Regions from separate parts of the Sanguibacter sp. Z41_6 genome, predicted to be linked through region 1. Evidence: predicted binding sites of a transcription regulator. Region 1 holds the regulator's gene; each other region holds the start of a gene.
What was found. Region 1 encodes HrcA, which represses chaperone genes, less so after heat shock. Its sites were predicted from a motif close to TTNGCACTCGNNNNNNNCGAGTGCNAA; they were not measured.
Positions count from the first base shown of each region.

Region 2: the regulator HrcA is predicted to act here: its motif matches at 3,242-3,268, upstream of AC54T1_RS00815 (Hsp20/alpha crystallin family protein).
Region 3: the regulator HrcA is predicted to act here: its motif matches at 4,087-4,113, upstream of groL (chaperonin GroEL).

Region 1 covers NZ_JCAQIF010000002.1:125,536-132,418, reverse strand. Annotated here, with positions in the region: gene AC54T1_RS05605 (HIT domain-containing protein) at 1-266, opposite strand, end outside; gene AC54T1_RS05600 (16S rRNA (uracil(1498)-N(3))-methyltransferase) at 276-1,085, opposite strand; gene dnaJ (molecular chaperone DnaJ) at 1,082-2,197, opposite strand; gene hrcA (heat-inducible transcriptional repressor HrcA) at 2,253-3,278, opposite strand; gene AC54T1_RS05585 (DUF3097 family protein) at 3,500-4,363, shown strand; gene hemW (radical SAM family heme chaperone HemW) at 4,403-5,659, opposite strand; gene lepA (translation elongation factor 4) at 5,656-6,883, opposite strand, start outside.
Region 2 covers NZ_JCAQIF010000001.1:181,827-188,709, forward strand. Annotated here, with positions in the region: gene AC54T1_RS00795 (DUF4166 domain-containing protein) at 1-543, shown strand, start outside; gene AC54T1_RS00800 (hypothetical protein) at 666-863, shown strand; gene AC54T1_RS00805 (mechanosensitive ion channel family protein) at 882-2,372, opposite strand; gene AC54T1_RS00810 (Hsp20/alpha crystallin family protein) at 2,639-3,103, shown strand; gene AC54T1_RS00815 (Hsp20/alpha crystallin family protein) at 3,360-3,818, shown strand; gene AC54T1_RS00820 (HAD family hydrolase) at 3,838-4,716, opposite strand; gene AC54T1_RS00825 (cysteine protease StiP family protein) at 4,713-5,969, opposite strand; gene AC54T1_RS00830 (phosphoribosyltransferase family protein) at 5,966-6,883, opposite strand, start outside.
Region 3 covers NZ_JCAQIF010000008.1:34,465-41,347, reverse strand. Annotated here, with positions in the region: gene AC54T1_RS14320 (phytoene desaturase family protein) at 1-1,208, shown strand, start outside; gene AC54T1_RS14315 (glycoside hydrolase family 15 protein) at 1,193-2,566, opposite strand; gene AC54T1_RS14310 (HTTM domain-containing protein) at 2,563-3,438, opposite strand; gene AC54T1_RS14305 (hypothetical protein) at 3,435-3,965, opposite strand; gene groL (chaperonin GroEL) at 4,234-5,868, shown strand; gene AC54T1_RS14295 (glycoside hydrolase family 13 protein) at 6,049-6,883, shown strand, end outside.

The DNA of each region.
Region 1 (6,883 bases):
GCGTTCTCGCCGGCCACCTCGTCGGCGAGGGACACCATCTCCGCGAGGAGCTCCGCGTCGGCGGCGGCGAGCTGGGCGATGTCACCGTAGTGCGTGCGCGGTACGACGAGCAGGTGCATCGGCGCCTGCGGGTCGGTGTCCTGGAACGCGATGACGCGCTCGCGGGTGGCGACGATCGTCGCGGGGATCTCCCCTGCGACGATCTTGCAGAAGATGCAGTCGGTCTCAGGGGTGAGCGTCTCGGTGCCGTAGTCGACGATGTCCATCCGCCGAGCCTAGCCGGAGAGGGCGCTCGCGGGCTCGCTGTCCCACCGGCCCAGGCGCTGCGAGAGCAGCGCCACGGCCACCGGTCCCGCGGTCGATGTCCGCAGCACGTGCGGGCCCAGGCGCGCGGTGACGGCGCCCGCCGTCCGCAGCTCCGCGACCTCGCGGTCGCTGATGCCGCCCTCCGGTCCGACGACGAGCAGCACCCGGCGCCGTTCCGCGACCGCGCCGGCGTCCGCGGGCGGGAGCGGGACGCTCGCGAGCGCGACCTCGGCGTCCTCGTGGAGCACGACCGTGGTCCCTCCGGCGTCTCGGACCTGTCGGACGAGCGCGCCGAGAGCCTTGAGGTCGACCGCGCGTCCCACGTCGGGCACGGTCGCCCGACGTGCCTGCTTCGCGGCCGCCCGGACGGTGGACACCCAGCGGGACCGGGACTTCTCGGCCCGCTCGCCACGCCACACGACGACGGACCGCTCGGCCTGCCACGGGAGCACGGCGTCGACCCCGACCTCCGTCGCGGCCTCGATCGCGAGCTCGTCACGGTCGCCCTTGGCGAGCGCCTGCACGAGCACGATCTCGATGCCGTCGTCCGGCTCGCGCCGGACGGCGCGGACGAGGAGCTCGACCCGGGGGCCGTCGACGGCCACCACGTCTCCGCGCAGCCGCACCCCGGCACCGTCGACGACGTCGAGCACCTCACCCGGGCCGCGTCGCTGCACGACGCCGGCGTGGCGACCCTCCGGCCCGTCGAGCACATACCGGTCCCCCACGGCCACCGAGTCGAGAGTGCCCGCGTCGGCGAGGAAGACCGGCGCGCTCACCAGCGCCCGGCGAGCTTGTCGCGCAGCCTGCTGAACACACCGGAGTGGGCGGCCGAGACGCGTCCCTCCGGACGCTCCTCCCCGCGGAGCGTGGCCAGCTGCCGCAGGAGGTCCGCCTGCTCCTCCGTGAGCGAGGTGGGGATCTGGACCTCGATGTGGACGTTGAGGTCCCCACGCCCGGGCGCCTGCAGGTGCCCGATGCCGAGGTTCTTCAGAGTGATGACCTGGCCGGGCTGCGTGCCGGGCTGCAGGTCGATCTCCTCCACCCCGTCGAGGGTCTCGAGCTCCATCACGGTGCCGAGCACCGCGGCGGTCATCGGCACCTCGAGGGTGCAGTGCAGGTCGTCACCGCGCCGCAGCAGCGTCTCGTGCTTGCGCTCACGAATCTCGAAGTAGAGGTCGCCGGGGGGACCGCCAGCCGGTCCCACCTCACCCTGGGACGTGAGCTTGATCCGGGTTCCCGTCTCGACGCCCGCGGGCACCTCGACCGCCACGGTGCGCCGGCTGCGCACACGGCCCTCACCGGAGCACTCGGCGCAGGGCTCGGGGATCGTCGTGCCGAACCCCTGGCACGCCGCGCACGGCGCGGTCGTCATGACCTGACCGAGGAAGGACCGGGCGACGCGCTGCACGGAGCCGCGGCCGCCGCACACGTCGCAGGTGCGCGGAGAGGTGCCCGGGCGGCAGCAGGACCCGCTGCACGTCCCGCACACGACGGCGGTGTCGACCTGGATCTCCCTGCGGACGCCGAACGCCGCCTCGGACAGGTCGATGTCGAGGCGGATGAGTGCATCCTGCCCGCGTCGCGCGCGCGGGATGGGCCCGCGCTGCGCCTGTCCGCCACCGAAGAACGTCTCGAAGATGTCCTGGAAGCCGAAGCCCCCACCCATGCCGCCCCCGGGGGCGGACGGGTCGTTGCCCATGTCGTACGACTGACGCTTCTCCGCGTTGCTCAGCACCTCGTAGGCGCGCGAGACGTCCTTGAACCGGTCTTCGGCGTCAGGCCCGGCGACGTCCGGGTGGAGCTCGCGCGCGAGCTTGCGGTACGCCTTCTTGATCTGGTCCTGGCTGGCGTCACGCGGGACGCCGAGGGTCTCGTAATAGTCGCTCACTGGCTGCTCTCTGCCGATCGGGTTTCTGTGGTCTGGCGGATGTCGGGGACGGATCTCACGTGCTGAGGATCCGGGACAGGTAGCGTGCCACGGCCCGCACGGCCGCGATGGTGCCGGGATAGTCCATCCGGGTGGGACCGATCGACCCGATCGTCGCGACGGAGCCTCCGTCCGAGCCGTACCCGGTCGTCACGACCGAGGTCTCGAACAGGTTGGCGAGCTGGGTCTCCCGGCCGATGCGGACGTTGACGGTGGCGGAGTCCTCCGCCATCTCGGTGAGGAGGTTGAGCAGCACGACCTGCTCCTCCAGCGCTTCGAGGACGGGCCGCAGGGCGTGCTCGAAGCGCATGCCCGCCTGGGCGAGGTTCGCGGTGCCCGCGAGCACGAACCGTTCCTCGCTCTCCTGCGCGAGCGTCTCCGTGATGACCTCGCCGACGCGCGTGACGAGCTCGCGCTCGGACGGGTGGTAGGACTGCGCGAGCTCGGCGAGGGCCGTCCGGAGCTCGGCGAGCCGGCGGCCGGCGGCTGCGGCGTTGAGGCGCGTGCGGAGCTCGACGAGCACACCTTCCTGCGGTGCGGACGCGAGCTCGAGCGTGCGCTGCTCGACGCGTCCGGTGTCGGTGATGATCACGACGAGGAGGCGTCGGTCGCCGAGGACGACGAGCTCGAGGTGACGCAGACCGGAGCGGCGCAGCGAGGGGTACTGGACGACCGCGACCTGACCGGTGAGCTGCGCGAGCAGGCGCCCCGCGCGAGAGACGACGTCGTCGAGGTCGACGGCGCCGTTGAGGAACGTCTCGATGGCGTTCTTCTCGGCGGGCGACAGTGCCCGCACGCTCGCGAGACGGTCGACGAACAGGCGGTATCCCTTGTCGGTGGGCACGCGCCCGGCGGAGGTGTGGGGCTGCGCGATGAAGCCGCCCTCCTCGAGGGCCGCCATGTCGTTGCGGATCGTCGCGGGTGACACGCCCAGCCCGTGCCGCTCGGCGAGGAGCTTGGAGCCGACGGGCTCCCGTGTCTGGACGTAGTCCTCCACGATGGCACGCAGGACCTCGAGCCTGCGCTCGTCGCTCGACGCCATCCCACCACCTCCTTCGCTCTCGAACGCGTCCGGCCTCGCCCGCCACGCCTCGTCCGCCTCGATGGGCACGGACCGGCGGCAGTCTCGTGCGCACGACACCGGCCGCCGTGCACCGACGGTAAGCACTCGGACTTCTCGAGTGCTAATTCTACGCCGCCGTCCGCCGTGGCCCGGGCCGTGTTGCCGAGGCCACACCCACGTCAGCGGCTAACCTTCCTCGCGTGAGCAACGACCGCTACTCCGACGACGTCCTGTCCACCCCGGCCACCCACCACCGTCGTCGCCCCACCTCGCGTCCGGTCCCGGCAGACGTCGGGCTCGTCGTCGAGGAGGTGACGACGGGGTGGGTCGGGGCCATCACGCGGACCGAGAAGTCCGGAGGTATGCACGTCGTCGTGCTGGAGGACCGGGCGGGCCGGACCAGGACGTTCCCGCTCGGCCCGGGGTTCTGGGTCGACGGCGCCCCGGTGGAGCTCACCCCCGCACGATCCGTTGCCGCCCCCGCCGCACCAGCACGCACCGCGTCCGGCTCCCGCGCCGTGGCGAACGCCCGCGCACGCGTCGCGCGGGGCAGCCGCATCTGGGTCGAGGGCCGCCACGACGCCGAGCTCGTCGAGCGCGTCTGGGGCGACGACCTGCGCGTGGAGGGCGTCGTCGTCGAGGGTCTCGACGGCGTCGACAACCTTGCCGAGGCGCTCGCCGAGTTCGGGCCGACGCGCGAGCGCCGCGTCGGGGTGCTCGTCGACCACCTCGTCCCGGGGAGCAAGGAGCAGCGCATCGCCGACGACGTGATGAAGAGGTTCCGCGGCGGGAACGTCCTCATCCTCGGCCACCCGTACGTCGACGTGTGGCAGGCCGTGCGACCGGAGCGGGTCGGGCTGGCCGCGTGGCCCGTCATCGAGCGCGGCACGGAGTGGAAGTACGGGATGCTCCGCGAGCTCGGATGGCCCGCGCAGGACCAGGCAGACGTCGCACAGGGCTGGAAGCGGATCCTCGGGACCGTCCGCAGCTACGCCGACCTCGAGCCGTCCCTGCTCGGGCGCGTCGAGGAGCTCATCGACTTCGTCACCGAGCCGGCTCCCTGACCCGACCCCCGGTGCCGCCGGCCTCACCCGCCCGGTGGCTCAGTCCGTGAGGTCCCGCACGACGGTGTCCGCGAGGAGCCGGCCACGCAGCGTGAGGACCGCGCGGCCGCGGATCGCGCTCGCTCCGTCGAGCAGACCGCTCGCCACGTGACCGGCGACCGCGCGCCGGGCCCGCGGCGAGAGCACGGACAGGTCCAGCCCGTCGCGCAACCGGACGGCGAGCATGACCTTCTCGAGCTGGGCGGCCTCGTCGTCGAGCACCTCCTGGCCCGCGGCCGGGCTGAGGCCGGCGTCCAGGCGGGTGGCATAGCGCAGCGGGTGCTTGGCGTTCCACCACCGCAGACCCCGGGTCCCCGGCGCGTCGGAACCGAGGTAGGAGTGCGCCCCCGGGCCCAGCCCCCACCAGTCCTCACCGCGCCAGTAGGCAAGATTGTGCTCGCACGCCGCGACCCGGCCGTCGACCGTGCGCGCCCAGTTCGACACCTCGTACCACTCGAGACCAGACGCCGTGAGCAGCTCGTCCGCCATCTCGTACTTCGCCGCCTGGTCGTCCTCGCTCGGCAGCGCCAGCTGCCCGCGGCGCACCTGCGCGGCCATCTTCGTGCCGGGCTCGACGACGAGCGCGTACGCCGAGACATGGTCGACGCCCGTGGCGAGCGCGGCCTGCACGCTCGTGCGCCAGTCCTCGAGCGACTCCCCCGGCGTCCCGTAGATGAGGTCGAGCGAGACGTCGAGCCCGGCCTCGCGCGCCCAGCGCACGACGTCGGGGATCCGGCGCGGGTCGTGCGTGCGCTCCAGCGTGGCCAGGACGTGCGGGACGGCGGACTGCATGCCGAACGAGACCCGGGTGAAGCCTGCGTCGGCCAGGGCCGCGAGCGACTCGGGCGTCACCGAGTCGGGGTTCGCCTCGGTGGTCACCTCGGCGCCCGGTGCGAGTCCCCACGCCCGACGCACACCGTCGAGCATCCGGACGAGATCACCCGCGGGCAGCAGCGTGGGGGTCCCCCCGCCCACGAACACCGTGGAGACCTCCCGTGCGGGGAGTCCCGCGGCGTCCATGACGCGCGTCGCGAGGTCGATCTCCTGGAGCACGGTGCTCGCATAGGCGTGCTGGCTCGCGCCCCCGCCCAGCTCGCTCGCCGTGTAGGTGTTGAAGTCGCAGTACCCGCACCGCACGGTGCAGAACGGGACGTGCACGTACACACCGAACCGCCGGTGGTCCGCGCCCTGCGCGACCCACCCGGGGAGCGCGCCGTCGTCGGGGACCGGGTCCCCGTCGGGGAGTGCGGGGCTCACTTCTTCTTGTCTCGGCTCTCCGTCTGCTCGGACGTCAGGGCAGCGATGAAGGCGTCCTTCGGGACCTCGACCGTGCCGATGGTCTTCATGCGCTTCTTGCCCTCCTTCTGCTTCTCGAGGAGCTTGCGCTTGCGGGAGATGTCACCGCCGTAGCACTTGGCCAGGACGTCCTTGCGCATCGCGCGGATCGACTCACGCGCGATGATGCGCGCCCCGATGGCCGCCTGGATCGGCACCTCGAACTGCTGCCGTGGGATGAGCGCCTTGAGCTTGCCCACCATCATCACGCCGTACGCGTAGGCGTTGTCCTTGTGCACGATCGCGCTGAAGGCGTCCACCTGCTCGCCCTGGAGGAGGATGTCGACCTTGACGAGCGCCGCAGCCTGCTCTCCGATGACGTCGTAGTCGAGCGACGCATAGCCCTTCGTCTTCGACTTGAGGTTGTCGAAGAAGTCGAAGACGATCTCGGCGAGCGGCAGCACGTACCGCATCTCGACACGGTCGGTCGACAGGTAGTCCATGCCCTGCAGCTCGCCGCGCCGGGACTGGCACAGCTCCATGACGGACCCGATGAACTCCGACGGGGCGAGGATCGTCGCCTTGACGATCGGCTCCCGCACCTCACCGATCTTGCCGCCCGGGAACTCGCTCGGGTTCGTCACCGTGACGACCGACTTGTCGTCCATCGTCACCTCGTAGATGACGTTGGGCGCCGTGGAGATGAGGTCGAGGTCGAACTCGCGCTCGAGGCGCTCGCGGACGATCTCGAGGTGCAGGAGGCCCAGGTACCCGACGCGGAACCCGAACCCGAGCGCCACAGACGTCTCGGGCTCGTAGACGAGCGCGGCGTCGTTGAGCTTGAGGCGGTCGAGGGCGTCCCGCAGCACCGGGTAGTCGGTGCCGTCGACCGGGTAGAGGCCGGAGAACACCATCGGCTTGGGGTCGCTGTATCCGCCCAGAGCCTCGGCGGCAGGCTTCGCGGCGTTCGTCACCGTGTCGCCGACCTTGGACTGGCGGACGTCCTTGACGCCCGTGATGAGGTACCCGACCTCCCCGACGCCGAGTCCCTTCGTGGGGATCGACTCGGGGGACGTCACGCCGATCTCGAGCAGGTCGTGGGTCGCGCGCGTCGACATCATGACGATGCGCTCGCGCGGGCTGAGGTTGCCGTCGATGACGCGGACGTAGGTGACGACCCCGCGGTAGGTGTCGTAGACGGAGTCG
Region 2 (6,883 bases), on a different contig from region 1:
GCCGTCACGGTGCCCTTCCTGTGGCTCGGTGCGTGGCGGAACATCCTCGTGCCGCGGACGGGGACCGACGTGCCGTTCACGATCGAGAACTACGCCTACACCGACTCGCTGGGGCGCGACACCGTGACGTTCGTCCGGACGTTCGAGTTCCCCCGCGGACGCCGCAGCCGCTTCGACGCGACGATGGTCTACGACGCACGCAACGACCGTGTCCTCGACTACCTCGGCACGCACCAGCACCTCGCCGTCGACCTGGACCTCGAGGTCGACGAGCGCGGCGGGCTCGTCGTGCGCACCGGGCCGCAGCGCTTCTACTCGGGCCCGGTCGGATTCTCGTTCCCGATGATCGCCAGCGGGACCGGCGTCCTGCGGGAGCACTACGACGACGACGCGGGCTGCTTCCGGGTCGACCTCACCGTGAGCAACCCGGTCGTGGGCCCGATCTTCGGGTACCGCGGCACCTTCCAGTGCTCCTACTCCGAGCTGGCCGCGGCCACGATCCCCGCCGCGGCGAAACCGCTGCGTGAGGAGTACCGACGGTGAACGGCGCTCCGTGACGACCGGGGCCCGGGGTGCGGTGGTGCGCGCCGCGTCCCGGGCGGACCGGGACGACCGCCGGTAGCGTCGGAGGCTCCACCACCCACGACGACCGCCCGGAGGCTCCCATGATGCAGTGGCAGGAGACCGCGCCAGAGGTGTGGACGGCATCCACGGCCGACCGCGTCTACACGGTGACGAAGAACCACCACCGGTGGCAGTTCCGGTGCACCCCGCCGCCGGCCGACCTGACGGCCGACGGGGCGCTGTGGCCCACGCTCCTCGAGGCCCAGGAAGAGGCAGAGGAGCACAGCCACCTGCCCTGAGCCGCGGCGCCCGGAGGGTCAGGACGAGCGGTCGACCGCCGTCGGGCCGTCCGGGTCCGAGCTCTCGTCGTGGCGCCCCGGCTCGTCGGCGTCGATGGAGATGCGCGCGATCCGTGCGGTCTTCTCCCGCTCGTCGATGACGTCGCGCCCCGGCCCGGAGAACGCCTTGAGACGCTCGCGCGCAGCCGGGCTCCCGGTGAACAGTCCGCCGGCTGCGGCCTCCGCCGCGCTGAGCACCTGCGTCTCGGCGACGTCACCGAGCCCGCCGCGCGGGTCGCCGTCGGCGGGATGGACGCCCCGGGTGGGCTCGGCCAACCGCATCCGTACGCCCGGTCGAGCGACCCGTACCGGGATCCGCGCCGGCAGACGCGGCTGCTCGGCGGCCGGGGGCGCGGGGGCGGCGTGTCCGGCCGGGGCGGCCTCGGGCGGGACGGCCCCGGGCGGCGGCTCGGGGATCTCGGGCGCCCCCTCGGTGACCCGCACCCGCGGGACGCCCTGGGGGGCGGAGCGCTGCAGCCACGTCACGAGGCCCTCACGGAGATAGCAGCGCAGGTCGAACAGCGTCCCGGCGTCGACGGCGCTGGCCATCGCGCGCACCCGGACGAACCCACCCACGGCGTCGGTGATCTGCAGGATGCCCACGCGCTTGTCCCAGAGGTCGGTCGCCGCGAGCAGCCGGGTGAGCTCGGCGCGCATGGCCTCCACGGGCACGTCCCAGTCGAGGTCGATCTCCACCGTGCCGAGGAGGTCGGCCGCCCGGCGCGTCCAGTTCTGGAACGGTGTCGTCGTGAAGTACGTGCACGGGAGGATGAGGCGTCGGTCGTCCCAGATGTGCACCACGACGTACGTCATGGTGATCTCCTCGATCCGCCCCCACTCTCCCTCGAGCACGACGACGTCGTCCACGCGGATCGCGTCCGTGAAGGCGATCTGCATCCCCGCGAACACGTTCCCCAGGGTCGACTGGGCGGCGAGACCGGCGACGATCGACACGACACCGGCGGAGGCGAGGAGGCTCGCGCCTGCCGCCCGCGCCGAGGGGAAGGTCAGGAGCACCCCCGCGAGCGCGCACAGGACGATGACGGCCACGGTGACGCGCCGGACCACGGTGATCTGCGTGCGCACGCGTCGCGCGTGCCGGTTGTCCGCGACGTCGGTGCGGAACCGGAGCAGGGCGCCGTCCTCGATGACGAAGGCGAGCGCTCCGACGAACCACGCGCCGACGATGATGAAGGCGATGAGCAGCAGGTGCTCCGCGAAGGGGAGCCAGCCCTGCGAGGGAGCCGTCACGAGCCGGACCGCGATCCACACGGCGACGACCATGAGCACCGCTCGCAGGGGTCTGCGCATCCGCCGGGACAGGTCCTCGGCCATCCAGCTCCGGCTCGCGAGGCGTCGGGTGAGCACGGAGATGACGGTTCCGAGGACGAAGGCCACGACGACTGCGCCGAGGACGCTGAGAACTGTCAGGAGCACGTTGGTCGCGTCAGGGACGTCGGCTTCGGGCATGCGTCCACGCTAGGCGCCGCGCTGGGGGATGTCATGACGATCGGGTGAAGAACATGTTGTGACCAGCGGCGATGCACCGCCCGGAACCGCGTTGCGGCAGGCCCAGCGCGGTGTCCGCCGTTCGCTCACGGCGAACACGTCCGGTTGGCACTCGCCGTGCGCGAGTGCTAAAAAAATGTCCCGTAGCCGCACCGGCCGCCCCAGGCGGGCCGGGTCGCGCAGAGGCCCCGGACGGTCCGGGGTCGTCGTCAAGGAGGTGATGGGCGATGGCTACACGTTGGGACCCCTTCCAGGAGATGGACCGCCTGCTGGGCTCGGTCGTCAGTGGCGCGCGCAACGCTGCCCCGCTGCCGATGGACCTCTTCCGCTCCGGCGACCACTATGTGCTCACCGTCGACCTGCCGGGCGTGGACCCCGGGTCCATCGACGTCTCGGTGGAGCACCGCACCCTGACGATCCGCGCCGAACGCACCCCCCGCTCCCACAGCGACGCGCAGTGGCTCGTCCGCGAGCGCCCGTCCGGCACCTTCGCCCGTCAGCTCACGGTGGGCGAGGGCCTGGCTCTCGACGAGATCGCCGCCACCTACCAGGACGGCGTGCTCGCCCTGACCATCCCCGTGAGCGAGCAGTCGAAGCCGCGCCGCATCGAGGTCACGCACGCCGGGTCGAGCCCCGTCGGCGCCGCCGGCTCACCCGAGGCGATCGAGTCCGCGCAGACCGTGGACGCCTAGGAACCTCCGGGGACAGGAGGAGCGAGAGCTCCCCTGCGCTCGACCGCCCCGCCACGTCCTGTGCGGACGAGACGGGGCGGCCCCGTGTCCGGACTCAGCGGGCGCCAGTGATGGACACCGACGGGAGCACGACCTCGCCGAGCATGCGCTGTCCGCGCGTGCTAGAACGGACATACGGCCTGAAACGGGCATGGCTCGCGGTCGGCACGGTTGCGCTCCGGAGAGTCCGGAGCCGTTGTCCAGGAGGTAAGCACTCATGGCTACACGTTGGGACCCCTTCCACGAGATGGACCGCCTGCTCGGCTCCGTCGTCAGCGGCACGCGCAACGCCGCCGCGATGCCGATGGACCTGCTGCGATCCGGGGACCACTACACGCTCAACGTCGATCTCCCCGGGGTCGAGCCGGACTCCATCGACGTCTCCGTCGAGGACCGCACACTGACCATCCGCGCCGAGCGGAACGCCCCGTCCGACGGCGACGCGCAGTGGCTCGTCCGCGAGCGGCCCGCAGGCACCTACGCACGTCAGCTCACGGTCGGCGAGGGCCTCGCGCTCGACAAGATCGACGCCGCGTACAACGACGGCGTGCTCTCGCTGTCCATCCCGGTGAGCGAGCAGTCGAAGCCCCGCCGCATCGAGGTCGCCCACACCGGGGGCAACCGGACGGTGGGCGGCGGCAGCACCGAGGCGATCGGGCAGCACGCCGGAGCCTGACCCGCGCGCGCGGCCCGCGTCAGCGGGTCGCGCGCCCCTGGGCGGCCGCGAGCAGCCACTCGGCGATCTCCTCGCCGGCGGCCGCCCCGGCAGCGGCCGTGACCGTGAGGTTCGGCGACGACCACCCGACGTCGTGCAGCTCGCCGTGGGCCGGTCGGATCGCGGCCGTGGCCCCCTCGAGCATCTCCGCGTCGAGCAGGGAGTCACCCGCCGCCAGGACCGTCCCGGCGCCGACCCGCCGCGCCACCTCGGCCACGGCCGCGCCCTTGCGGAGCTCCTGCGGCACGAGGTAGAGCTTGCGGCCCTGCAACGAGGCGTGCCACCCGTGCGCGCGCGCCCAGCCCGCGACGTCGTCGACGAATCCGGCCGGCATCGCGTCACGCTGCACGACCGCGTAGCAGAAGAGGCCCTCCGCGCTGCGGAGCTTCTTCGTCCACTCGGGCTTGAACACGCCCTGCATGTATCCCTCGACCTCGTCGAACGGGTGCGAGGACTCCGCCAGCACCCCACGGACGTGCTCCGACCACGCCCGGTCCGCGACGCCGTCGACGAGGATGAACCCGCCGTTGGCCGTGATCGCGTACGGCACCTGCGGGCCCGGGAGGGTGATCCGTCGGTACTGCGCGCGCGTCCGCGTCGTCGCCGGGACGAGCACGCCCAGCGTGGTGAGCGACTCGATCGTCCGCAGGGCCGCCTGCGTGACGTACGAGAGGGTCTTGCTGTCGTAGATCTCGACGCACGCCAGGTCGCGCAGCAGCGCCCGCGGATCAGCGCCGTCGGTCAGGCCGATCCGCGCGGCCTTGCCGGAGTAGATGAGCGTCCTGTCGAGGTCGCACGCCGCGACGACGGGAGCCGAGAGGTCCGCGATCCGCGCGACGTCGACGTCGTCCGCGCTCACTGCGCCGCCGTCCCGTCGGCACCCGTGGCTCCGCGGGTGAAGCGGGGGTGGATGAGGCCGACGCAGGAGTAGGGAAGGTCGTCGACCTCGACGACCTCGACCCCGCGCTGCTCGGCGAGGAGGCGCACATGACCGAGGTCCGCGCCGGAGCCCGTCCGGACGAGGATCTTCCATGGCACCCGGCGCAGCAGGACGCGGGACGTCTCCCCCACGCCAGGCTTGACGAGGTTGACGTCACCCAGCCCGTACTCCTCGCTGATCGCCTCGACGGCGGACCAGCCCGCCCAGGTGACCTCCGGTTCCGCCTGGGCACGACGCTCCGCGACCGTCGTGCTCACGGCCTGCGCGACGCTCCCGAACCGGGCACTGACGACGTCGAGGAACTCCCCCGACACGTCCGCTCCGCGGAGCTCGGAGTAGAACTTCGCACCGTGGTACATCCCCGGGCGGATGAGATCGTCGTTGAGCACGGTCCGCGACACGAGCCCCGAGACCGTCGAGTTCAGGCACGCCGAGGGGATGAGGTAGTCGTCCCGGGTGCCGAAGAGGCGCACGCAGTGCCCGGGGTCCGCGAGCACCGCGAGGTCGGGGTCGAACGGTCCGGGGACGTTGTCGTCGGCGTCGGCCGGTCGCTCCGTGAGGCCCAGCGCGACGTTGGCCTGCTCCACGGCGACGCGCAGCTCACGCGCGATCGCTCCCTTGCCGGTCCAGCCGTCGACGAACACGACGTCCGCGGGGTCGTGGTGCGCGGCGAGGTACTCGAGGGCGACCTGGTCGATGCCCCGTCCCCGCACGATGCTCACCGCGTAGTGCGGGAGCGTGAGACCGTGCGCGTAGCTCGCCCACCGCTTCATGAGGACCCCGACGGGTGTCCCTGCACGTGCGAGGGACACGAGCACCGCCCGCTCGCCGCGCTCGGCGAGGACGAGCTCGGTGAGGACCCCGACGGCGTGCGCGAGGCGCCCGGCGGACGTGCGCAGGGCAGCGTGGAAGAGCTCCTGGTACTCGGTGGTCGGCTGGTACTCGACGGGCAGCGACTCGGCGTAGTGGGCGCCGCCGGACTGGATGGCCTCCTCGCGCTCCTCCGTGGGCGCCTCGAGCTCGACGCCGGACAGGTCGCTGAGCAGCCATGCGACCTCGTGCGGGGCGTACGAGCCGAACGCTGGACCGTGGAGCGGCGTCGGGAGCGGTGTCTCCCCGGGTCGGGGCGACGTGGCGACCGCAGGAGCGGCGGTCTCGGTGTGCAGGGTCACAGTGGGAGTTCCTCAGGGTGGTGCGCGGCAGGGTGGTACGCGGGGACGACGACGAGGTGGACCTGGTCGCAGCACCCGGCGACGGCGTCGAGCAGTCCGCCCGGGGCGGCCAGTCCGGCCGTGTCAGCGGGCGAGTCGATGACGACGACGATATCCGTGAACCGGCGGGACGTGTCACCGCCGGGGTCCACGTTGTGCGCGTAGCGCGGCCCGGGGCCGTCGGACGGGTCGTCGTGCGCGGGGAACGCCAGGGTCGAGCGGATGGCGTAGCCGGCGTCGTCGACGGCCAGCACCGGCGACCGTGTCGTCGTCGAGTACCGCACCGTCGCGGCGGACCCCTGGGCGAGCGCCACGCCCACGCGCAGCGGCGCGTACATGAGCTCCTCGAACCCGAGCACGAGCGCACGATCGCCGACGAGCCCGTCGGCGAGCTCCCGGGCCACCGCGTCGGCGGCCTCCGCGAGCCGGACCTCGTCGTGCGGGTGGAACCCGTGACGTCCGCCGTCACGCACCCCCGGGGGCCACCCGGTCACCCGGCGGACCGGGGCCGCAGCCCGGACCCGCGCGCCCTCTGCCGCCGCCGGGACGGCCGCCAGGACGCGCTCCGCCCGCGCGAGGACGTCGGAGGGCAGGTCGATCGCACCGGAGGCCAGCGCGACGACGTCGATCCGCGTCCCGAGGTCCCGGGCGACGGTCGCGAACCGCTCCTGGTCGGCGATCGACCGCAGGTCGATGAGCGCCGCGACGACGTAGCGGCTGCGCGGCTGGTCGGCGTGCAGCGCGGCGACCGTGTTGAGCGCGGTGCGCCCCGTGGAGATCTCGTCGTCGACGAGCACGACGACGTCCGCCTCGGCGAGCATGCGCGGGTCGTCGGGCAGCACGAGGTGCTCCGTGGCGTGCGAGTGCTCCTCGGC
Region 3 (6,883 bases), on a different contig from region 1:
CGCTCGACGGGGGACGGGCCGGTGTCGCCTACCGCGACCTCGACCGCACCGCGGAGGCGCTCGGACCCGACGCCGATGCGTGGCGCCGCCTCATGGGACCGCTCGCCGCGTCTCCCGACGCCGTCCTCGGGGTGGCCCTGGGAGACAAGCGCAGCGTGCCCCCCGAGGCGCTGCGCGACATCCGCGGCGCGCTGCGGTTCGGGCTGGCCGTCCTTGAGCAGGGCACCGGCCTGTGGAACCGGCGTTTCGTCGACGAGGTCGCGCCAGCACTCCTCACTGGCGTCGCAGCGCACGCGATCACTCCGCTGCCGTCCCTCGCCGGTGCTGGCACCGCGGTCCTCCTCGGGTCGCTCGCGCACTCGTTCGGCTGGCCCATCCCGCGCGGCGGGTCGGGGGCGATCACGGCGGCGCTCGTCGCCGACCTCGAGGCCCACGGAGGCGAGGTGCGCACGGGCGCGACGGTACGCACCGCCCGGGACCTCCCATCCGCACGCGCGTACCTCTTCGACACCACGCCCCGCGCCGTCGCCGAGATCCTCGGTGACATGCTTCCCGCCCGCGCCGAGCGCGCGCTGCGCCGCTTCCGCTACGGCAACGCCGCCGCGAAGGTCGACTTCGTGCTGGACGGCCCGGTCCCATGGGCCAACCCCGAGGTCGGACTGGCGGGCACCGTGCACGTGGGCGGCAGCCGCGCCGACATGGCCCGTGCCGAGGCGGCGGTGGCAGCCGGCCAGCACGCCGAGCACCCCATGACCCTGCTGAGCGACCCGTCCGTCGTCGACCCCGGGCGGACCGTCGGCGTACTGCGGCCGCTGTGGACCTACGCGCACGTGCCAGCGGGCTCCACGGTCGACCCGACCGAGGCGATCACCGCCCAGATCGAGCGGTTCGCGCCGGGGTTCCGCGATGTCGTCGTCGCCTCACGGAGCGTCACGGCCGAGAAGATGGCGGAGCACAACGCGAGCTACATCGGCGGGGACATCGCCTCGGGGCTCGTGAACATGCGGCAGATGCTCGCTCGGCCGACGGCCCGGCTCAACCCGTACCGCACCGGTGTCGACGGCGCGTACCTCTGCTCCCAGTCGACCCCGCCGGGACCGGGCGTCCACGGGCTCAGCGGGTGGTTCGCCGCGAAGCACGTGCTGCGTGAGCGGTTCGGCATCCGTCGTGCGCCGAGCGTCGCGCCCGACGCTCAGTCCCCGAGGTAGACGAGCGTCAGCAGGACGTTCGCGCTGCTCCACGCGAGGGGCGCGACCTGCGCCGGGGACCCGTCGTGCAGCACCTTCTCCGGGATCGAGCCCGTCGGTGTCCGGTGCGCGTCCACCCAGTCGAGCCAGTCGCGCGCCATCCGGTCGCCGTCTGATGTCCCGCGGGCGGCTGCGGAGAGCGCGAACACGGTCGTCGTCGGGGTCCACGAGATCCCGTCGTCCGGCCAGCCCTCGCCCGGCGTGAGGCCCCCTGCGGGCTGGGCGAGGCGCGGCACGGCCGCGCCCCAGGCGTCGAGCGCGCCCGGGACGGGCTCGATGAACGGCTCGCCGAGGAAGGCCACGGCGGTGTCCGCGTCGCCGCCACCGGGGTATCGGCCGTAGCCGGGACCGAACTCCTCCTGCACGACGGCGCGCAGCGCGTCCTTCGCGTCGCTCACCTCCGTCGCCAGCGCTGTCTCGCCGAGGTCCTCGTACAGCTCCGCCGACTCCTCGAGGCCCATGAGGAGGGGAGCGACCGTGCCGAGCGTCGTCCGCCGCTCCCGCACCTCCCAGTAGTCGGGAGAGGGGGGCGGCAGGACGGTGCCCTGCTCGGTGAGCTCGAGCGCGCGGGCGGTGCTGCGGTCGACGAGCGGTCGGAGGGTCGCGAGGTGTGCGGCACGCTCCACCGGGTCGGAGACGTGCGAGAGCACGGCTCCCACCGCCCACAGGGCCCACCCGGTCGCGTCGGTCTGCAGCCCCCTGTCGTCCGGCGGGCCGGACCCGTCCGGCAGGTAGCGGGCGTGGAAGGAGCCGTCGGGGGCCTGCACGGACTGCAGGAAGGTAAGGACCTCGATCGCATCGTCCTCGTGGCCGGTCGCCGACAGTGCCACCGCGACGAACGCGTTGTCGCGCGGCCACGCGTACCGCCAGGGCCCGCTCCAGGCTGCGACGACCGCCCCGTCGTCGAGCATGAGGGCGTGGATGTCGAGGAGGGCGTCCGTCGCGAGGTCCTCGAGCTCCGTACCGGCACCGGGAACGGTGCCGGCGGCCAGCCAGTCACGGGCGGCGGCCGCAGCGTCCAGCTCAGCCTGCGTCGCCGCAGCCGGGTCGGTGACGGCGACGCGGCTGTCGTCGAGGTAGACGAGGCCGCTGCCGGGCTCGACGAGGCTCCGCGTGCCGTCCGGGGCGACGGCCACGCCCGTGGAGTCGAGGTCGACGTGCCGGAAGGGCGGGGTGAACGGGCCCCACCCGCTGACCTGCGCCGACCACGTCGAGACCCCCACGAGGGCGACGACGGAGAGGACGACGATCCCGTGGCGGCGCAGGGACCGCGTGCGCTCGCGCCCCGATCGGGGACGAGGACGGGGCGAGCGCGTCACGACTGGTGGAGCGGGAACAGCACGCCGTGGACCCGCGCCCACGCACCGCGGTAGGCGGCGATCGTGGGGGCGACCAACCGTTCGAGCGGGAAGAACGCGAACCAGCACACGACGGTGGGCAGGAAGTGGATGCCGATCGCGAGGTACGTGGCCAGGTGGAAGAGGAAGAACAGGAAGATCGCGATGTACTGCCAGCGACCGCGCAGCCAGAAGATCACGGGCGAGAAGACCTCGATGAGGAACACGCCCCACTGCGCGACGTGCAGCACCGCGGGGACGTCCAGCGTCCAGCGCACGAGGTCCGAGCCCCGCCGCATGATCGCCCACGTGAAGATCGAGCTGTTCGCCCACCCGACGAGGCTCGAGTTGTAGATGACCTTCGCCAGGGCCGAGCCGACGTAGGTCGCGACGGTGGCGATCTGCACGCAGCGCAGCGCCCAGCCTGCCGCCTGCGAGGTGCCCGTGCCGGTGAACCGGGCGGCACCGACGGTGGGCAGGACGAGCGTGGCGAGGATGAGTGCCATGTGGTCGTGGGAGACGTACGCGAACCCCTGGGAGTTGACCATCCACGCGAGGTAGGCGACCGCGACGGTCCATCCCGCGATGCGCGGCAGGCGTCCCGTGGCAGCCACGAGACAGCCGACGACGATGATGGCCTGCAGCACGTACGCGGTGGTGACCGACGGCTCGGGGAACGGCAGGAGGCGCCCGATGAACGTGGGCTGGTAGAACTCGGGCGCGTACCCGTGGCCGATGACGTCGTTGGAGAGGCTGAAGATCGACCAGATGACGAAGAGGTAGATGATCGCCCGGAACACTGCCACCCGGGCGAGGGGGACGGCTGGGAACCACCAGCGCACGACGGCGTTCACGCGTCCGCCCCGTACGTGCCCTCGACGGTCCAGGTGGTGAGGACCTCTTCGGTGGAGACGCCGGTCGGCCTGCCGTCCTTGAGCTCTGACGAGGTACGGAACATCTCGATCTCCACGAGTGCGGGGGCGTCCGGGTGCAGGCCGCTGTAGGCGCGGGCGATCCCCTCGAGGAGCGACGGGTCGTCGAGGATCCGCTGGATCTGGCCCTCGATCTCCGCACGGCCGACGCCGACGCCCGTGGCGTTGAGGGGGACGCCGATCTCGGTGCCCTCGGTGGTGGTCGCGCGCATGTTCGTCGACCGCACCGGCTTGTTCGGGTCGCTGCCCTGTGCGTACTGGGAGAGGGAGCCGAGCGGGAAGAAGTCGTTGCTCTTGAGGAACTGCGAGGACACGAGGACGGCGAGGGCGGCGAGGGCGGCTGCGAGGCGCCACGCGAGCGAGCCGCGCCCGAGCGTCCGGTCGTGCGGCGCCGTCACGGCGGGCGCTGTCGCTGTGCGGGCGTCGTCGTCATGGGTGGCGGGATTCACCCGAGCACTGTAGCGGGCCGCTCCCGGCCGTCCTGCGGATCGGGCGTGCTGCGAGTCCCGCAGCGACGCGGGTCCGGACGACCCGTCTTGCACTCTCCATGCCCGAGTGCCAATAATGGCGTTAGCACTCTCACTAGGAGAGTGACAGAACTACCGGTCGATCGGTGAGGTTCGAACCCGCGTCGTGACATGAACGTCCCGGGATCGCGCCGTCCGTCGCGGGCACCTGCCGACCACCCACACGCCACCAGTGGAGGATCACACCCCAATGGCAAAAATTATCGCCTTCAACGAGGAGGCCCGTCGCGGTATGGAGCGTGGACTCAACATCCTCGCTGACACCGTGAAGGTCACGCTCGGCCCGAAGGGCCGCAACGTCGTCCTCGACAAGAAGTGGGGCGCGCCCACCATCACGAACGATGGTGTGAGCATCGCCAAGGAGATCGAGCTCGAGGAGCCGTTCGAGAAGATCGGCGCCGAGCTCGTCAAGGAGGTCGCCAAGAAGACCGACGACGTCGCCGGTGACGGTACGACGACCGCCACGGTCCTCGCCCAGGCACTCGTGCGTGAAGGGCTGCGCAACGTCGCCGCCGGGTCCAACCCGATCGCCCTCAAGCGCGGCATCGAGAAGGCCGTCGAGGCCGTCATCGCGGAGCTGCTCACCGCGGCCAAGGACATCGAGACCAAGGAAGAGATCGCCGCCACCGCTGCGATCTCCGCTGGCGACCCCGCGATCGGCGAGCTCATCGCCGAGGCGCTCGACAAGGTCGGCAAGGAAGGTGTCATCACCGTCGAGGAGTCGAACACCTTCGGGCTCGAGCTCGAGCTCACCGAGGGTATGCGCTTCGACAAGGGCTTCCTCGCCCGCTACTTCGAGACCGACCCCGAGCGCCAGGAAGCGGTCCTCGAGGACCCGTACATCCTGCTCGTCGAGGGCAAGATCTCGAACGTCAAGGACCTCCTGCCCCTGCTCGACCAGGTGATGAAGTCCGGGCGTTCGCTGCTCATCATCGCTGAGGACGTCGAGGGCGAGGCTCTTGCGACCCTCGTGCTCAACAAGATCCGCGGCACGTTCAAGTCCGTCGCCGTCAAGGCTCCGGGCTTCGGCGACCGCCGCAAGGCGATCCTCCAGGACATCGCGATCCTCACGGGCGCCCAGGTCATCTCCGAGACCGTCGGCCTCAAGCTCGACACGGCGACGCTCGACCTGCTCGGCCAGTCCCGCAAGGTCGTCGTCACCAAGGACGAGACGACCATCGTCGAGGGCGCCGGCGACGTCGACCAGATCGCTGGTCGCGTCAAGCAGATCCGTTCCGAGATCGAGAAGTCGGACTCCGACTACGACCGCGAGAAGCTCCAGGAGCGCCTCGCGAAGCTCGCCGGTGGTGTCGCGGTCATCAAGGCCGGTGCCGCCACGGAGGTCGAGCTCAAGGAGCGCAAGCACCGCATCGAGGACGCCGTGCGCAACGCGAAGGCAGCCGTCGAGGAGGGCATCGTCGCCGGTGGTGGCGTCGCGCTCATCCAGGCCGGCAAGCTCGCCTTCGAGACGTCCGCCATCACGGAGCTCGAGGGTGACGAGGCGACCGGTGCGAGCATCGTGCGCCTGGCCATCGACGCGCCGCTCAAGCAGATCGCGATCAACGCTGGTCTCGAGGGTGGGGTCGTGGCCGAGAAGGTCCGCAACCTCCCGTCCGGCCACGGCCTGAACGCCGCGACCGGCGTCTACGAGGACCTCCTCGCAGCCGGCGTGAACGACCCGGTCAAGGTCACCCGTTCCGCACTGCAGAACGCGGCCTCGATCGCGGCGCTCTTCCTCACGACCGAGGCAGTCGTCGCGGACAAGCCGGAGAAGCAGCCGGCGATGCCCGGTGGCGACGGCGGCATGGGCGGCATGGACTTCTGATCCAGCCCGTCACCGACCGCTAGGTCGGACGCAGTACCGCAGTGCACGAGGGCCGGTCGGCCCGGGAGCGATCCCGGGGCGGCCGGCCCTCGCTGCGTCCACGGGCGGAGTGGTCGCCACGCGGCGACGAGAGCCGATCCCGTCGGGTGCCGGAGCGTGGGCTGTGTCTAAGGTGGAGCGATGAGCAGCCTCGCCCCCGACCTCGACCCTGCCCACACCCCCGAGAGCACAGAATCCCGCGCGGAGCCCCGGGGACCGGTCCCCAGTGAGCCGGCATGGTGGACCCGCGCCGTCGTCTACCAGATCTACCCGAGGAGCTTCGCGGACTCGAACGGTGACGGCTTCGGCGACCTCGGCGGGATCCGGTCGAAGCTCGACCACCTCGCCGAGCTGGGGGTCGACGTCCTGTGGCTCTCGCCGATCTACCCGTCGCCGCAGCACGACAACGGGTACGACATCAGCGACTACGACGGCATCGACCCGAGGTTCGGCACCCCCGAGGAGTTCGACGCCCTCGTCGCCGAGGCGCACGAGCGCGGCATGAAGATCGTCATGGACCTCGTCGTCAACCACACGAGCGACGAGCACCCGTGGTTCGTCGAGTCGAGGTCCTCGCGGCACAACCCCAAGCGGGACTGGTACTGGTGGCGCTCGCCGCGGGAGGTCGAGCACTCGGCCCTGCCCACGGAGCCGAACGCGTGGCGCTCGGCGTTCAGCGGCCCGGCCTGGACCCTCGACCCCCTCACGGGGCAGTACTACCTCCACCTCTTCGCGCCGCAGCAGCCTGACCTCAACTGGGAGAACCCGGAGGTCCGTCAGGCCGTGTACGCGATGATGAACCGCTGGCTCGACCGCGGGGTCGACGGGTTCCGCATGGACGTCATCAACCTCATCTCCAAGCGTCTCGAGATGATCGACGGCGACGAGCACGTCGAGGGCTCCGGGTTCGTCATGGGTCCGCGCCTGCACGAGTTCATGCAGGAGATGCACGACGCGGTGTTCGCCGACCGTGATG